One region of the Aquabacterium sp. J223 genome, then DNA from elsewhere that is predicted to be linked to it. Evidence: predicted binding sites of a transcription regulator. Region 1 holds the regulator's gene; each other region holds the start of a gene.
What was found. The regulator LexA, encoded in region 1, represses DNA repair genes until DNA is damaged. The targets are predictions, from matches to a motif close to ACTGTATNNNNATACAGT.
Positions count from the first base shown of each region.

Region 2: the regulator LexA is predicted to act here: its motif matches at 3,197-3,214, upstream of recA (recombinase RecA).
Region 3: the regulator LexA is predicted to act here: its motif matches at 2,808-2,825, upstream of LRS07_RS07350 (PA0069 family radical SAM protein).

Region 1 is NZ_CP088297.1:2,160,950-2,165,363, reverse strand. It holds gene LRS07_RS10430 (organic hydroperoxide resistance protein) at 1-170, shown strand, start outside; gene LRS07_RS10425 (choice-of-anchor I family protein) at 302-1,840, shown strand; gene LRS07_RS10415 (asparaginase domain-containing protein) at 1,774-2,739, opposite strand; gene lexA (transcriptional repressor LexA) at 2,812-3,567, shown strand; gene LRS07_RS10405 (hypothetical protein) at 3,841-4,266, shown strand; gene LRS07_RS10400 (DUF1993 domain-containing protein) at 4,309-4,414, opposite strand, start outside.
Region 2 is NZ_CP088297.1:586,515-590,928, forward strand. It holds gene rodA (rod shape-determining protein RodA) at 1-788, shown strand, start outside; gene LRS07_RS02790 (sensor histidine kinase) at 775-2,235, opposite strand; gene LRS07_RS02795 (response regulator) at 2,336-3,025, opposite strand; gene recA (recombinase RecA) at 3,249-4,289, shown strand; partial or broken gene LRS07_RS22175 (regulatory protein RecX) at 4,334-4,414, shown strand, end outside.
Region 3 is NZ_CP088297.1:1,513,153-1,517,566, reverse strand. It holds gene gcvP (aminomethyl-transferring glycine dehydrogenase) at 1-1,684, shown strand, start outside; gene LRS07_RS07350 (PA0069 family radical SAM protein) at 1,691-2,806, opposite strand; gene LRS07_RS07345 (DUF378 domain-containing protein) at 2,962-3,201, shown strand; partial or broken gene dnaB (replicative DNA helicase) at 3,255-4,414, opposite strand, start outside.

The sequences.
Region 1 (4,414 bases):
TCGGCATCGGCCCCATCCCGGGCGGCTTCGGCATCCAGGCCACGCTGAACATCTCGCTGCCGGGCATGGACAAGGACGAGGCCCGCGCGCTGGTCGACGCGGCCCACCAGGTGTGCCCCTACTCCAACGCCACCCGGGGCAACATCGACGTGACGTTGAACATCGTCTGATCGTTGCAGGAAGGGCGCCCTGCCCTTCCCCTCCCCTCCGTCCGGGGGCTGCCGGTGTCACGGTGCTGTCATCCGACCGCCATAGCGTTACAGGGTTTTGCCAACTCTCCACGCCTCCTGCGTGCAACGCCATGACGGCCCGCCACCCCCTGTCCTTCCTCCAGCCGACCCGGCTCGCCGCCGCCGCAACGCTGACGCTGGCCGCATCGGTCGCCGTCGCGGGCCCGCTCGACCAGGCGCAACTGGTGTGGACCCAGACGCATTCGGCGGTGTCGGGCTTCCTGTCCGAGATCGTCAGCTTCGACGCGGGCACGAAGACGCTGTGGGTCTCCGGTCCCAGCGGCGTGCACGTGCTCGACGCCAAGACCGGCACGCCGGTGAGCTTCATCAACACCGCCGCCTTCGGCTCGGTGAACAGCGTCGCCATCCACAACGGCATCGCGGCACTGGCCGTGGAGGCCTCGGGCGACCGCCGCAACAACGGCCAGGTGCTGCTCTACAGCACCGCCACGCGGCAACTGCTGCCCGGCACCAACGCCATCACCGTCGGCGCCCTGCCCGACATGCTCACCTTCACCCCCGACGGCAGCAAGCTGCTGGTGGCCAACGAGGGCACGCCGAACGCCGTCGCCGACACGCCCTACGTGCTCAACACCGACCCGGTGGGCAGCGTCAGCATCATCGACATGGCCAGCCGCACCGTGGCCGCCAACGTCACCTTCGGCGGCTTGCCGCAGACCGGCACCAACCAGGGCAACGTGGTGCGCAACCCGGGCATGAACGTGGAGCCCGAATACATCGCGGTCAGCAAGGACGGCAGCAAGGCCTATGTCTCGCTGCAGGAGCACAACAACGTCGCGGTGATCAACCTGTCGAACAACGCCGCGACGACGGTGTTCAGCCTCGGCACCAAGGACTTCAACCTGCCGGGCAACGAGATCGACACCCGCGACAACAACAACGCCGTGCAGTTCGTCAACGTGCCGCTCAAGGGGCTGTACATGCCCGACGCGCTCGGCACCCACACCGACGCCAGCGGCAAGCACTACTTCATCACCGTCAACGAAGGCGACTTCCGCGAGGACAACGTGGACCGCACCACCGTCAATGCGGTGTCCGGCAACACGGTGCCGAACAACAACTACGGCCGGGTGCGCATCACCACCGATTCCACCCTCGGCAACTACTACGCCGCCGGGGCGCGGTCCTTCTCGATCCGCGACGAGAACGGCGACCTGGTCTACGACAGCGGCTCCATCCTCGACCGCGAGGCCAACAAGCTGGGCCTCTACGACGACGAGCGCAGCCGCGACAAGGGCGTCGAGCCCGAGGGGCTGGCGCTGCTGACCATCGGCGGCCGCACCTACGCCTTCATCGGCCTGGAGCGCACCAAGCAGGGCTCGGTGGCGGTGTTCGACATCACCGACCCCGCCGACACCAGCTTCGTGCGCCTGCTGGTCAACGACGGCCTGCTGCGACCCGAAGGCCTGACTGGCTTCGAGATGGACGGCTTCTACTACCTGGCGGTGGCCAACGAAGGCGCCGACGGCGTCAACCCCGGCACCGCGCTGTTCGCGCTGGCGCCCATCCCCGAACCCGAGACCTACGCGCTGATGCTCGGCGGGCTGGGCGTGGTCGGCTGGGCCGCCCGCCGTCGCAAGGCGAGCTGAAGCACCAGCTCCAGCCGCAGCAGCGGCGCCGCCAGGCCCAGCAGGCCGGGCGGACGCGGCGGCCCCGACAGGCGGCCGCCGTCGGGGCGTCCCTCGGCCAGGCCGCCGAAGGCGCAGCGCGAGGTCCACCAGACGGCCACGCCCTGCGCGGCCGCCGCCTCCAAGGCCGCCAGCAGCCGCGCGTGCACCGTGCCGTTGCCGGTGCCGGCGACGACGAGGCCCTGCACGCCGGCGTCGACCAGCGCCTGCACCCCCGCCGGCCCGCGCATCGCCGTGGCTGGTGACGATCTCGACCCAGGGCCAGGCATCACCCTCGTCGGGCAGGGCCGGCCATCCGAGCGGCGCCGGCAGCGGCACCGGCTCCGGGCTGTCGAAGGCGTCCAGCCGCCAGCCGTGCAGCTTGCGCAGGCCCCCCGGCCGGTGCAGCCGGCCTCCCAGGCCACCCAGACACCGGACGGCGAGCCCGAGGCGGCCACCGCGACGGCATGGGCCAGGTGGCGCGGCCCGTCGGCCTCAGCCGCGTCCGCCGGCCGCATGGCGCCGGTCAGCACCACCGGCACCCGCGGGTCGGCCAGCCGGGCCAGCAGGTAGGCGGTTTCCTCCAGCGTGTCGGTGCCGTGGGCGACGACGACACCGGCCCACGGCTCGCCCAACGCGGCGGCCAACCGACGCGCCAGCCGGGCCCAGGTGGCACCGTCCATGTCCTTGCTGTCGATGGCGGCCACCGTCTCCGGCCGCACCGCCGCGCCCGGTGGCAACGCCAGCCCGGCGACCAAGGCCTGCGCGGGCAGCACGCCGGCGACGTACGGCTGGCCCGCCGCCGGCGACACGCCGGCGATGGTGCCGCCGGTGCCGAGCAGCAGCACCGCGGGCGCGACGGACGACGAAGTGCTTGGCATGTGACAGTGTCTGGATGAAAATACAGGTCTGTACAGACCGACAGCCGGCCGCAAGGCCGCAGGAGCCAGCGCATGAACCCGCCCGGCCGCCCCAAGGGCGCATCCCCGACCGCCCGGCACGGTACCGCAACCGGCGAGCCGTCCGCGGCGGAGTCCGAGGAGCGGCCCAAGCTCACCGAGCGCCAGCAGCAGGTGCTCGACCTGGTGCGCAGCGCCATCGAGCGCACCGGCGCCCCGCCGACCCGGGCCGAGATCGCCGGCGAGCTCGGCTTCCGCTCGGCCAACGCCGCCGAGGAGCACCTGCAGGCGCTGGCCCGCAAGGGCGTGATCGAGCTGGTGGGCAACACCTCGCGCGGCATCCGGCTCAAGTCCGAGGTGCTGCGCGCGCTCAACCAGGCGCGCGGCCGGCAGTTCTCGCTGCCGCTGCCCGGCATGGCGCAGCTGGCGCTGCCGCTGGTCGGCCGGGTGGCCGCGGGCAGCCCCATCCTCGCCCAGGAGCACATCGACCGCACCTACAACGTCGAGGCCACGCTCTTCGCGCGCAAGCCCGACTTCCTGCTCAAGGTGCGCGGCATGAGCATGCGCGACGCCGGCATCCTCGACGGCGACCTGCTGGCCGTGCAGAAGACCACCGAGGCGCAGAACGGCCAGATCGTCGTCGCCCGGCTGGGCGACGAGGTGACCGTCAAGCGGCTCAAGCGCAGCAAGGGCGCGATCGAGCTGCTGCCCGAGAACCCGGACTTCGAGGTCATCAAGGTGGCGCCGGGCGAGCCCTTCGAGCTCGAAGGCGTGGCCGTCGGCCTGATCCGCAACACCTTGTTGATGTAGGCCCCTCGCTCGACGGGTACGTCGACCGATCCCCCGAGGGGATGCGGGCCGTCTTGGTGAACCGAGGCCGGACGTGGACAGTCCCTGCGGACTGTCCGCGCCTGCTGAGGCCACCGGCCTCTGGTCGGTGGCGGGCCCGGCGCTTGGCCCGCTGGTGAGCCATCGCAGGCGATGAACTGCACGGTCCGCGCCCGCTTGTTCGGCGCTTCGTGACTTCCCGCACGGACGGAAGATTCTTCTCAAGCGCCGGCGCCGCCGGCCGAGAAGATGTTCATGCTCGCCGCCCTCACCCGCCTGTCCGCCCGCCACCTGCCGCCCCCCGCGCCGGTCACCTCGCGGCTCGAGGTCTGCCCGCCGTCGCTGCTCCCGGAGGCCGCCCCGCGCTGGTCGAGGGCGCTGCGGCGGGCATTGGTCGGTGAGGCCGCCACCCGTCCGGAGACGGTCGGCGAGGCCCTGCAGCGGGCGCGCGACGACTTCGCCGCCGGCCTCGACGGGCTGACCGGCCAGCCGGCCGACTTCCTGCGGTCGCGCGCATCGCGCGCCCGCTCGCTGCTGGAGCTGTGGCACCTGCGCGCCGAGCTGTTCCAGCTGGTGGCCATGCAGCACGGCGAGGCCCGGGCGCACCAGCGCCTGGCCGGCCTGAACCGGCACTTCCCGACGCGGCTGCCGCGATCGGCGGGCGCGGCGGTCCGCGCCTGAGCCACGGGCGGCCGCCCGAACCCCGCGGCCGCGCGGCGGTCGTCAGCCGCCCAGGAAGTCGCCCTTGCCCAGGGGCACGCCGGCATGGCGCAGCAGCGCGTAGGTCGTCGTCGCGTGGAAGTAGAAGTTGGGCAGCGCGAAGCCGGTC
Region 2 (4,414 bases), 1.6 Mb from region 1:
CCACGCCGATGATGCTGGCCTGGTGGTTCCAGCGCCGCGAGGGCCGCCTGCGGGTGCTCGACTTCGTCGTCGGCGGGGTGCTGCTGCTCATCCCCTTCGGCCTGGTGGCCAAACAGCCGGACCTGGGCACCTCGCTGCTCATCCTGTCGTCGGGGCTCTACGTCATCTTCTTCGCCGGGCTGTCGTGGAAGCTGATCGTGCCGGTGCTCGCCGCCGGCGGGGTGGCCATCGGCGCGCTGGTCCTGTCGGGCGATGCCATCTGCCAGCCCGGCATCGACTGGCCCGGCCTGCACGACTACCAGAAGCACCGGGTGTGCACCCTGCTCGACCCGACCAAGGACCCGCTGGGCAAGGGCTTCCACATCATCCAGGGCATGATCGCCATCGGCTCCGGCGGCATCGACGGCAAGGGCTTCATGCAGGGCACGCAGACGCACCTGGAGTTCATCCCCGAGCGCACCACCGACTTCATCTTCGCCGCCTTCTCCGAGGAGTTCGGCCTCATCGGCGTGGCCATCCTCATGACCGGTTTCCTGGCGCTGATCTTCCGCAGCCTGATGATCGCCGGCGACGGGCCGACGCTCTACACCCGCCTGCTGGCCGGCGCCATCGGCATGAGCTTCTTCACCTACGCCTTCGTCAACATGGGCATGGTGAGCGGCATCCTGCCCGTGGTCGGGGTGCCGCTGCCGTTCATCAGCTACGGCGGCACGGCGATGGTGACGCTGGGGCTGGGGCTGGGCATCCTGATGTCGGTGGCGCGCGCGCGGCGCCTCATGCAGAGTTGACCGCGCCCGGCGGGCCGGCGTCGCCCTGGCCGGGTTCCACCGCGAAGCGCACCGTCATGCGGGTGCCGCCGGCCGGGCCGGCGTCCACCGCCACCGTCGCGCCGTGGCGCAGCGCGATCTCGCGCACGATGGCCAGGCCCAGCCCGCTGCCGTCGACGTTGGTGCCGAGCGAGCGGTAGAAGGGCTGGAACACCAGCTCACGCTCCTCGGCCGCGATGCCGGGCCCCGAGTCGTCCACCTGCAGCACCGCCACCTGGCCGAAGGGGTCGGGCACCACGCGCAGGGTGACCTCGCCGCCGGCCGGGGTGTACTTCAGCGCGTTGTCCGCCAGGTTGCGCACCAGCTCCCGCACCAGCACCGGCTGGCCGCGCAAGGTCGTCGTCTCGTCGTCGTCGGCCGGTCCGTCGTAGCCGAGGTCGATGCGCTTGTCCAGGGCCCGCGGCAGCAGCTCGCGCACGGTGTCGCCGGCCAGCGCCACCAACGGCACCGGCTGGCGGCGCAGCGCCTGTTCCTTGTCCTCGGCGCGCGCCAGCGCGAGCAGCTGGTTGACCATGTGCGCCGCCTGCGTGCTGGAGCGCGCGATCTGCTGCAGCGACTGCTTCAGCGCCGCGGCGTCGGCCTGGCCGGCGTCGATCTCGCGCTGGGCCAGTTCGGCCTGCATGCGCAGGCCGGCCAGCGGCGTCTTCAGCTGGTGGGCGGCATCGGCCAGGAACTGCTTCTGCGCACGCACCGAGCGGTCGAGCCGCCCGAGCAGATCGTTGATCGATCGCACCAGCGGCGACACCTCCTCCGGCACGTCGCGGTCGGCGATGGGGCTCAGGTCATGGCTGTCGCGCTCACGGATGCGCTGCTGCAGCGCATTCAGTGGCGCGATGCCGCGCGCCAGCGCCAGCCACACCAGCAGCACCGCCAGCGGCAGGATGACGAACTGCGGCAGGATGACGCCCTTGATGATCTCGGTGGCGAGCCGGGAGCGCTTCTCCAGCGTCTCGGCCACCTGCACCAGGGGCGGTGTCTCGCCCTCGGCCAGCGGACCGTCGGCCAGCCAGAGGTAGGCGATGCGCACCGCCTCCTCGTTCACGGCGCCGTCGCGGAATTGAACCTCGCCCAGGTTGCCCGGCGCGCCCTCGGGCGGCGGCAGCAGGCCGTCGCCGGCGAGCAGTTCGCGCCGCAGCCCGAGCACCTGGACGTAGACCCGGTCGGTCTCGTCGCCCGCCGGCAGCTCGCCGGTGAGCAGCACCCGGGGACCGCGTTCGCCGGCCTCGGTCACCGCGATGCGGGTGGCCAGCAGGCGGGCGCGTTCGCCGAGCTCGCGGTCGTACGGCTGGTTGGCGATGCCCTGCGCCACCAGCCAGGTCAGCGCCACGCTCATCGGCCACAGCAGCAGCAGCGGCGCGAGCATCCAGTCGAGGATCTCGCCGAAGAGGGAGCGCTGCTCGCGGGTCATGCCCGCCCCTCGGCCGTCCGGTACGCCGGCCGATCCGCCACGGCAAAGGCGGGCCGGCATGGGAGCGGCCCGGCGCCCGGCCCGCGCGCGCTGTTCAAAGTCACGCGCCCGCGACGGGCGGTGTGCTCACCTTCTCCAGGCAGTAGCCCAGCCCGCGCACCGTGGCGATGCGCACCGGCCCCTGTTCGATCTTCTTGCGCAGCCGGTGGATGTAGACCTCGATGGCGTTGTTGCTCACCTCCTCGCCCCATTCGCACAGGTGCTCGACCAGCTGGTCCTTGCTGACGAGGCGGCCGGCGCGCTGCAGCAGCACCTCCAGCAGGCTCAGCTCCCGGGCCGACAACTCGACCAATTGGTCGTTGAGGTAGGCCACGCGGCCGGTGGCATCGAAGCTCAGGGGACCGTGGCGGATCAGCGGGCCGGCGCTGCCCAGGCCGCGCCGCGTCAAGGCGCGCACCCGCGCCTCCAGCTCCTGCAGCGAAAACGGCTTGGCCATGTAGTCGTCGGCGCCGAGGTCCAGCCCCTTCACGCGCTGCTCCACGCTGTCCGCCGCGGTGAGGATGAGCACCGGCACCTTGGAGTCGCGCAGGCGCAGCTTGCGCAGCACCTCCAGCCCGTGCAGCTTGGGCAGGCCGAGGTCGAGGATGACGAGGTCGAACTCGTGGCCGGCCAGCGCGGCGTCGGCCTCCGTCCCGGTGGCCACATGGTCCACCGCATAGCCGGCGCGGCGCAGCGAGCGCAGCAGCCCGTCGGCGAGCACCTGGTCGTCTTCGGCGATGAGGATGCGCATGGCAGGAAGCTCCGTGACGGCGTCCAGTATCGGGGATCGGTCGGCGGCTTCCTCCCCGCAGTTCCCTGGAGTGGCTCACCCCTTGAGCCAGCCCGCCCGCATCATGGCGTGCAGAGGCGGTTGACCGGTGCCCGAACCTTCTAGGGATTTGCCGGCGCTCCACCGAACGATACTGTACGAAAAGCCAGTTTGTGCCACAATGCCGGCTCACCAGGAGAAGCCCATGGACGCCCCCGTCAAAGCCTTGAACACCGAAAAGGCCAAGGCCCTGCAGGCCGCGCTGGCCCAGATCGAAAAGCAGTTCGGCAAGGGCTCGATCATGCGCCTGGGCGAAGGCGAGGTGATCGAGGACATCCAGGTCGTCTCCACCGGCTCGCTGGGGCTGGACATCGCGCTCGGCGTCGGCGGCCTGCCGCGCGGCCGGGTGGTCGAGATCTACGGCCCCGAGTCGTCCGGCAAGACCACCCTCACCCTGCAGGTCATCGCCGAGATGCAGAAGCTGCAGGGCACCTGCGCCTTCATCGACGCCGAACACGCGCTCGACATCCAGTACGCGCAGAAGCTGGGCGTCAACCTGCAGGAGCTGCTGATCAGCCAGCCCGACACCGGCGAGCAGGCGCTGGAGATCGTCGACGCGCTGGTGCGCTCCGGCTCGGTGGACCTCATCGTCGTCGACTCGGTGGCCGCGCTCACGCCCAAGGCCGAGCTCGAAGGCGAAATGGGCGACTCGCTGCCCGGCCTGCAGGCCCGCCTGATGAGCCAGGCGTTGCGCAAGCTCACCGCCACGATCAAGAAGACCAACTGCATGGTCATCTTCATCAACCAGATCCGCATGAAGATCGGCGTGATGTTCGGCAGCCCGGAAACCACCACCGGCGGCAATGCGCTCAAGTTCTACGCCTCGGTGCGGCTGGACATCCGGCGCATCGGCAGCATCAAGAAGGGCGAGGAAGTCATCGGCAGCGAGACCAAGGTCAAGGTGGTGAAGAACAAGGTCAGCCCGCCCTTCAAGACCGCCGAGTTCGACATCCTCTACGGCGAGGGCATCAGCCGCGAGGGCGAGATCATCGACATGGGTGTGGAGGCCAAGGTGCTGGACAAGTCCGGCTCCTGGTACGCCTACAACGGCGAAAAGATCGGCCAGGGCAAGGACAACGCACGCGAGTTCCTGCGCGAGAACGCCGACCTGGCCCGCGAGATCGAGAACAGGGTGCGCGAGTCCATGGGCATCCCGCTGCTGGGCGGCGCCGCCGCCGGCGCGTAAAGGCGCCCTTTCCCGGCGGCCGGGCGGGGCGAAAGCGAGCCGACATGCCGGGCGGCAAGCCACCGCTGTCGATCAAGGGCCAGGCGCTGCTGTGGCTGTCCCAGCGCGAGCACAGCCGCGCCGAG
Region 3 (4,414 bases), 650 kb from region 1:
CCTCGACGAGACGCACACGCCGGCCGACGTCGAAGGGCTGTGGCGCATCGTCGCCGGCGACGGCGTGGCCCTGCCGTCGTTCGAGGCGGTGGCCGCCGCGGCGCCGCCGCTGATCCCGCCCGGCCTGCGCCGCACCAGCGGCTTCCTCGGCCACCCGGTGTTCAACACCCACCACAGCGAGACCGAGATGCTGCGCTACATCCGCAGCCTGTCGGACAAGGACCTGGCGCTGGACCGCACGATGATCCCGCTGGGCAGCTGCACGATGAAGCTCAACGCCACCAGCGAGATGATCCCCATCACCTGGCCGGCGTTCGCGGACATCCATCCCTTCGCGCCGGCCGACCAGCGCGAGGGTTACGCGCTGCTCGATGCGCAGCTGCGCGACTGGCTGTGCCAGGCCACCGGTTACGCCGGCATCAGCCTGCAGCCCAACGCCGGCTCGCAGGGCGAGTACGCCGGCCTGCTGGCCATCCAGGCCTGGCATGCCAGCCGCGGCGAGGCGCACCGCGACATCTGCCTCATCCCCGCCTCGGCGCACGGCACCAACCCGGCCAGCGCGCAGATGGTCGGGCTGGAGGTGGTGGTGACCGCCTGCGATGCGCAGGGCAACGTCGACCTGGCCGACCTGAAGGCGAAGTGCGAGCAGCACCGCGACCGCCTGAGCTGCGTGATGATCACCTACCCCAGCACGCACGGTGTCTTCGAGGCCGAGGTGCGCGCGCTGTGCGCGCTGGTGCATGCGCACGGCGGCCGGGTCTACGTCGACGGCGCCAACCTCAACGCGCTGGTCGGCATCGCCGCGCCGGGCGAGTTCGGCGGCGACGTCAGCCACCTCAACCTGCACAAGACCTTCTGCATCCCGCACGGCGGCGGCGGCCCGGGCGTGGGGCCGGTGGCGGTGGTGGCGGACCTGGTGCCCTTCCTGCCCGGGCACGAGACGGGCGGCGTGCCGACCGGCCATGCCGAACACGGTGTCGGCGCCGTCAGCGCGGCGCCGCTGGGCAACGCCGGCGTGCTGCCGATCAGCTGGATGTACTGCCGCATGATGGGCGCCGACGGCCTGCGCCAGGCCACCGAGGTGGCCATCCTGTCGGCCAACTACATCGCCGCGCGGCTGCGGGCGCACTACCCGGTGCTGTACAGCGGGGGCGCCGACGGCCTGGCCGGAGGCGGCGTGGCGCACGAGTGCATCCTCGACCTGCGGCCGCTGAAGGACGCCACCGGCATCACCGCCGAGGACGTGGCCAAGCGGCTCATCGACTACGGCTTCCACGCGCCGACGCTGAGCTTCCCCGTGCCCGGCACGCTGATGGTCGAGCCCACCGAGAGCGAGCCCAAGGCCGAGCTGGACCGCTTCTGCGAGGCGATGATCGCCATCCGCGCCGAGATCGCCCGCGTCGAGCGCGGCGACTGGCCGCGCGAGGCCAACCCGCTGAAGCAGGCGCCGCACACCGCCGAAGCGCTGCTGGCCGCCGACTGGCCGCACGCCCACAGCCGCGAGCAGGCGGCCTTCCCGCTGCCGGCGCTGAAGGGCCGCAAGTACTGGCCGCCGGTGGGCCGCATCGACAACGCCTGGGGCGACCGCAACCTGTTCTGCAGCTGCGTGCCGGTGGCCGAGGCGGCGGCGTCGGGCGACGACGAGAGCGAACGCGCCGCGGTGGCCGCCGGCGTCGACGAATAACGCGCCTCAGAACAGGCTGGCCTGCGGCGGCCCGGCGCCGTCGGCCGCTGCCGGCGGGCGGAAGGCGCCGAAGTCCATCGGCTCGCGCTCGCGGTCCAGGCCGTGGCGCCGGCGCGCCTTCTGCAGCCTCTGCGCGACGAGCTGCGCCCACACGCCCTCGCCGGTCATGCGGGTGCCGAAGCGCGGGTCGTTGGCCTTGCCGCCACGCAAGTCGCGGATGCGCGCCATGACGCGCGCGGCGCGGTCGGGGAAGTGCTGTTCCAGCCACTGCTGGAACAGCGGGCTCACCTCCCACGGCAGCCGCACCACGATGCCGAAGGCGCTGCCGGCGCCGGCGTCGGCCGCCGCGGCGACGATGCGCTCCAGCTCCGGCTCGTTGAGGAAGGGGATGAGCGGCGACACGCTGACGCCCACCGGCACGCCGGCCCGCGCCAGCGCCTCGATGGCCTTGAGCCGGCGCGCCGGTGCCGCGGCCCGCGGCTCCATCACCCGGGCCAGGGCCGGGTCCAGCGTGGTCACCGAGATGTAGGCGGCGCAGCCCCTGGCCGCGGCCATCGGCGCCAGCAGGTCGAGGTCGCGTTCGATGCCGGCGGACTTGGTGATGATGGAGAACGGGTGCCGCGCCTCGCACAGCACCTCCAGCACGCCGCGGGTGATGCGCAGCCGCCGCTCGATCGGCTGGTAGGCGTCGGTGGCCGAGCCGACGTTGAGCGGCCGCGGCACGTAGCCCGGCTTGCGCAGCGCCTCGCGCAGCCGCTCGGCGGCGTTGACCTTGGCGACGATGCGGGTCTCGAAGTCCAGCCCCGGCGACAGGTTGAGGTAGCTGTGGGTGGGCCGGGCGAAGCAGTAGATGCAGCCGTGCTCGCAGCCGCGGTAGGGGTTGATCGACAGGTCGAAGCTGATGTCCACCGACTGGTTGGCGGTGAGGATGCTCTTGACCCGTTCCTCGATCACCTCGGTGGCGGGGGCGTCCCGTTGCTCGCTGACCTGCTGGTCCAGGCCGCCCCAGCCGTCGTCCTCCACCTCGTGCGACCGGCGGGTGAAGCGGTGCTCCAGCGCCCAGGTGGTGCCGCGGCCCTTGCGGGGCGGGGGCGACGGGATCGATGGCTGGCTGGACGGCATGGCTGTGAATATATACAGCTCCAGCCGTTGGCCACAAGCGGCACGCGGCCGGCCCGGTCATCGCGTGTTGGCGGCGCCGGCCGGGCGCCGGGCATGGCGGCTGCCGAACTTCGCGGCGCCCACGTTCCCCGGCGCGTCAACCAAGGAGTCTTCCCATGGCCAACGTTCCCCCGCTCGCCGCACGCCAGGCCGGCGCTTCCACGCTGCAGGCCATCGCGCTGGTGCTGCTCATCGTCGGCGGACTGAACTGGGCCCTGGTCGGCCTGTTCAACTTCGACCTCGTCGCGGCCCTGTTCGGCCCGATGTCGACGCTGTCGCGCATCGTCTACGTGCTGGTGGGCCTGGCGGCGCTGCTGGCCTTCACCATCTTCCCGCGCTTGAAGAACCGGGTTTGAGCCTGGGCGGGGCGCCGGTGGCGGCCGCCGGCGCCCTGGTCGCCCTGGTCGCGCTAGTACTCGCCGCCGCCCACGCTGCCCGGGGCCAGGTTGTCGAACTTGGTCAGCGGCTTCAGGAAGGTGAGCTTCACCGTGCCGACGGGGCCGTTGCGCTGCTTGGCGACGATGATCTCCGCAATGCCCCCCTTCCTTCGACTCCTTGTTGTAGTACTCGTCGCGGTAGATGAACATGATGATGTCGGCGTCCTGCTCGATGGCGCCGGACTCGCGCAGGTCGCTCATCATCGGCCGCTTGTCGGTGCGCGTCTCGACCGAGCGGTTGAGCTGCGACAGCGCGATCACCGGGCACTGCAGCTCCTTGGCCAGCGCCTTCAGGCCGCGCGAGATCTCGCCCAGCTCGGTGGCGCGGTTCTCCTCGCCGGAACTGGACCCGCTCATCAGCTGCAGGTAGTCGATCACCACCAAGCCGAGGGTGCCGCCGAACTGGCGCGCCATGCGGCGGGCCCGCGCGCGCAGCTCGGCCACCGTCAGGCCGGGCGTCTCGTCGATGAAGAGGCTGGCGTTGCGCAGCCGGTCGACCGCGTCGGCCAGGCGGCCCCAGTCGTCGTCGCGCAGGCGGCCGGTGCGCAGGCCGGACTGGTCGATGCGGCCGAGCGAGCCGACCAGGCGCAGCGCCAGCTGCGAGGCGCCCATTTCCATCGAGAACACCACGACCGGCAGGCCCTCGGCCACCGCCACGTGCTCGGCGATGTTCAGGGCGAAGGCGGTCTTGCCCATCGACGGACGCGCAGCCAGCACGATGAGGTCGCCCTTCTGCAGGCCGGCGGTGTCGCGGTCGAGGTCGTAGAAGCCGGTGCGCACACCGGTCACCTCTTCCGCGCCGTTCTCGTGCAGCTCGGTGACGCGGTCGAGCAGCTCGACCACCAGCTTGTCGATGCCCAGGAAGCCCTGCTTGTTGCGGCTGCCCTCCTCGCCGATCTTGAGGATGTTGGACTCTGCCTCGTCGAGGATCTGCGACACCGCCCGGCCCTGCGGGTTGAAGGCGGCGGTGGCGATGTCGTCGCTGGCGGAGATCAGCTTGCGCAGGATGGCGCGCTCGCGAACGATCTCCGCGTAGCGCCGCATGTTGGCCGCGCTCGGCACGCTCTGCGCCAGCGCGTTCAGGTAGGCCAGGCCGCCGCACTCCTCGGCCTTGCCGAGGCTTTGCAGCTGC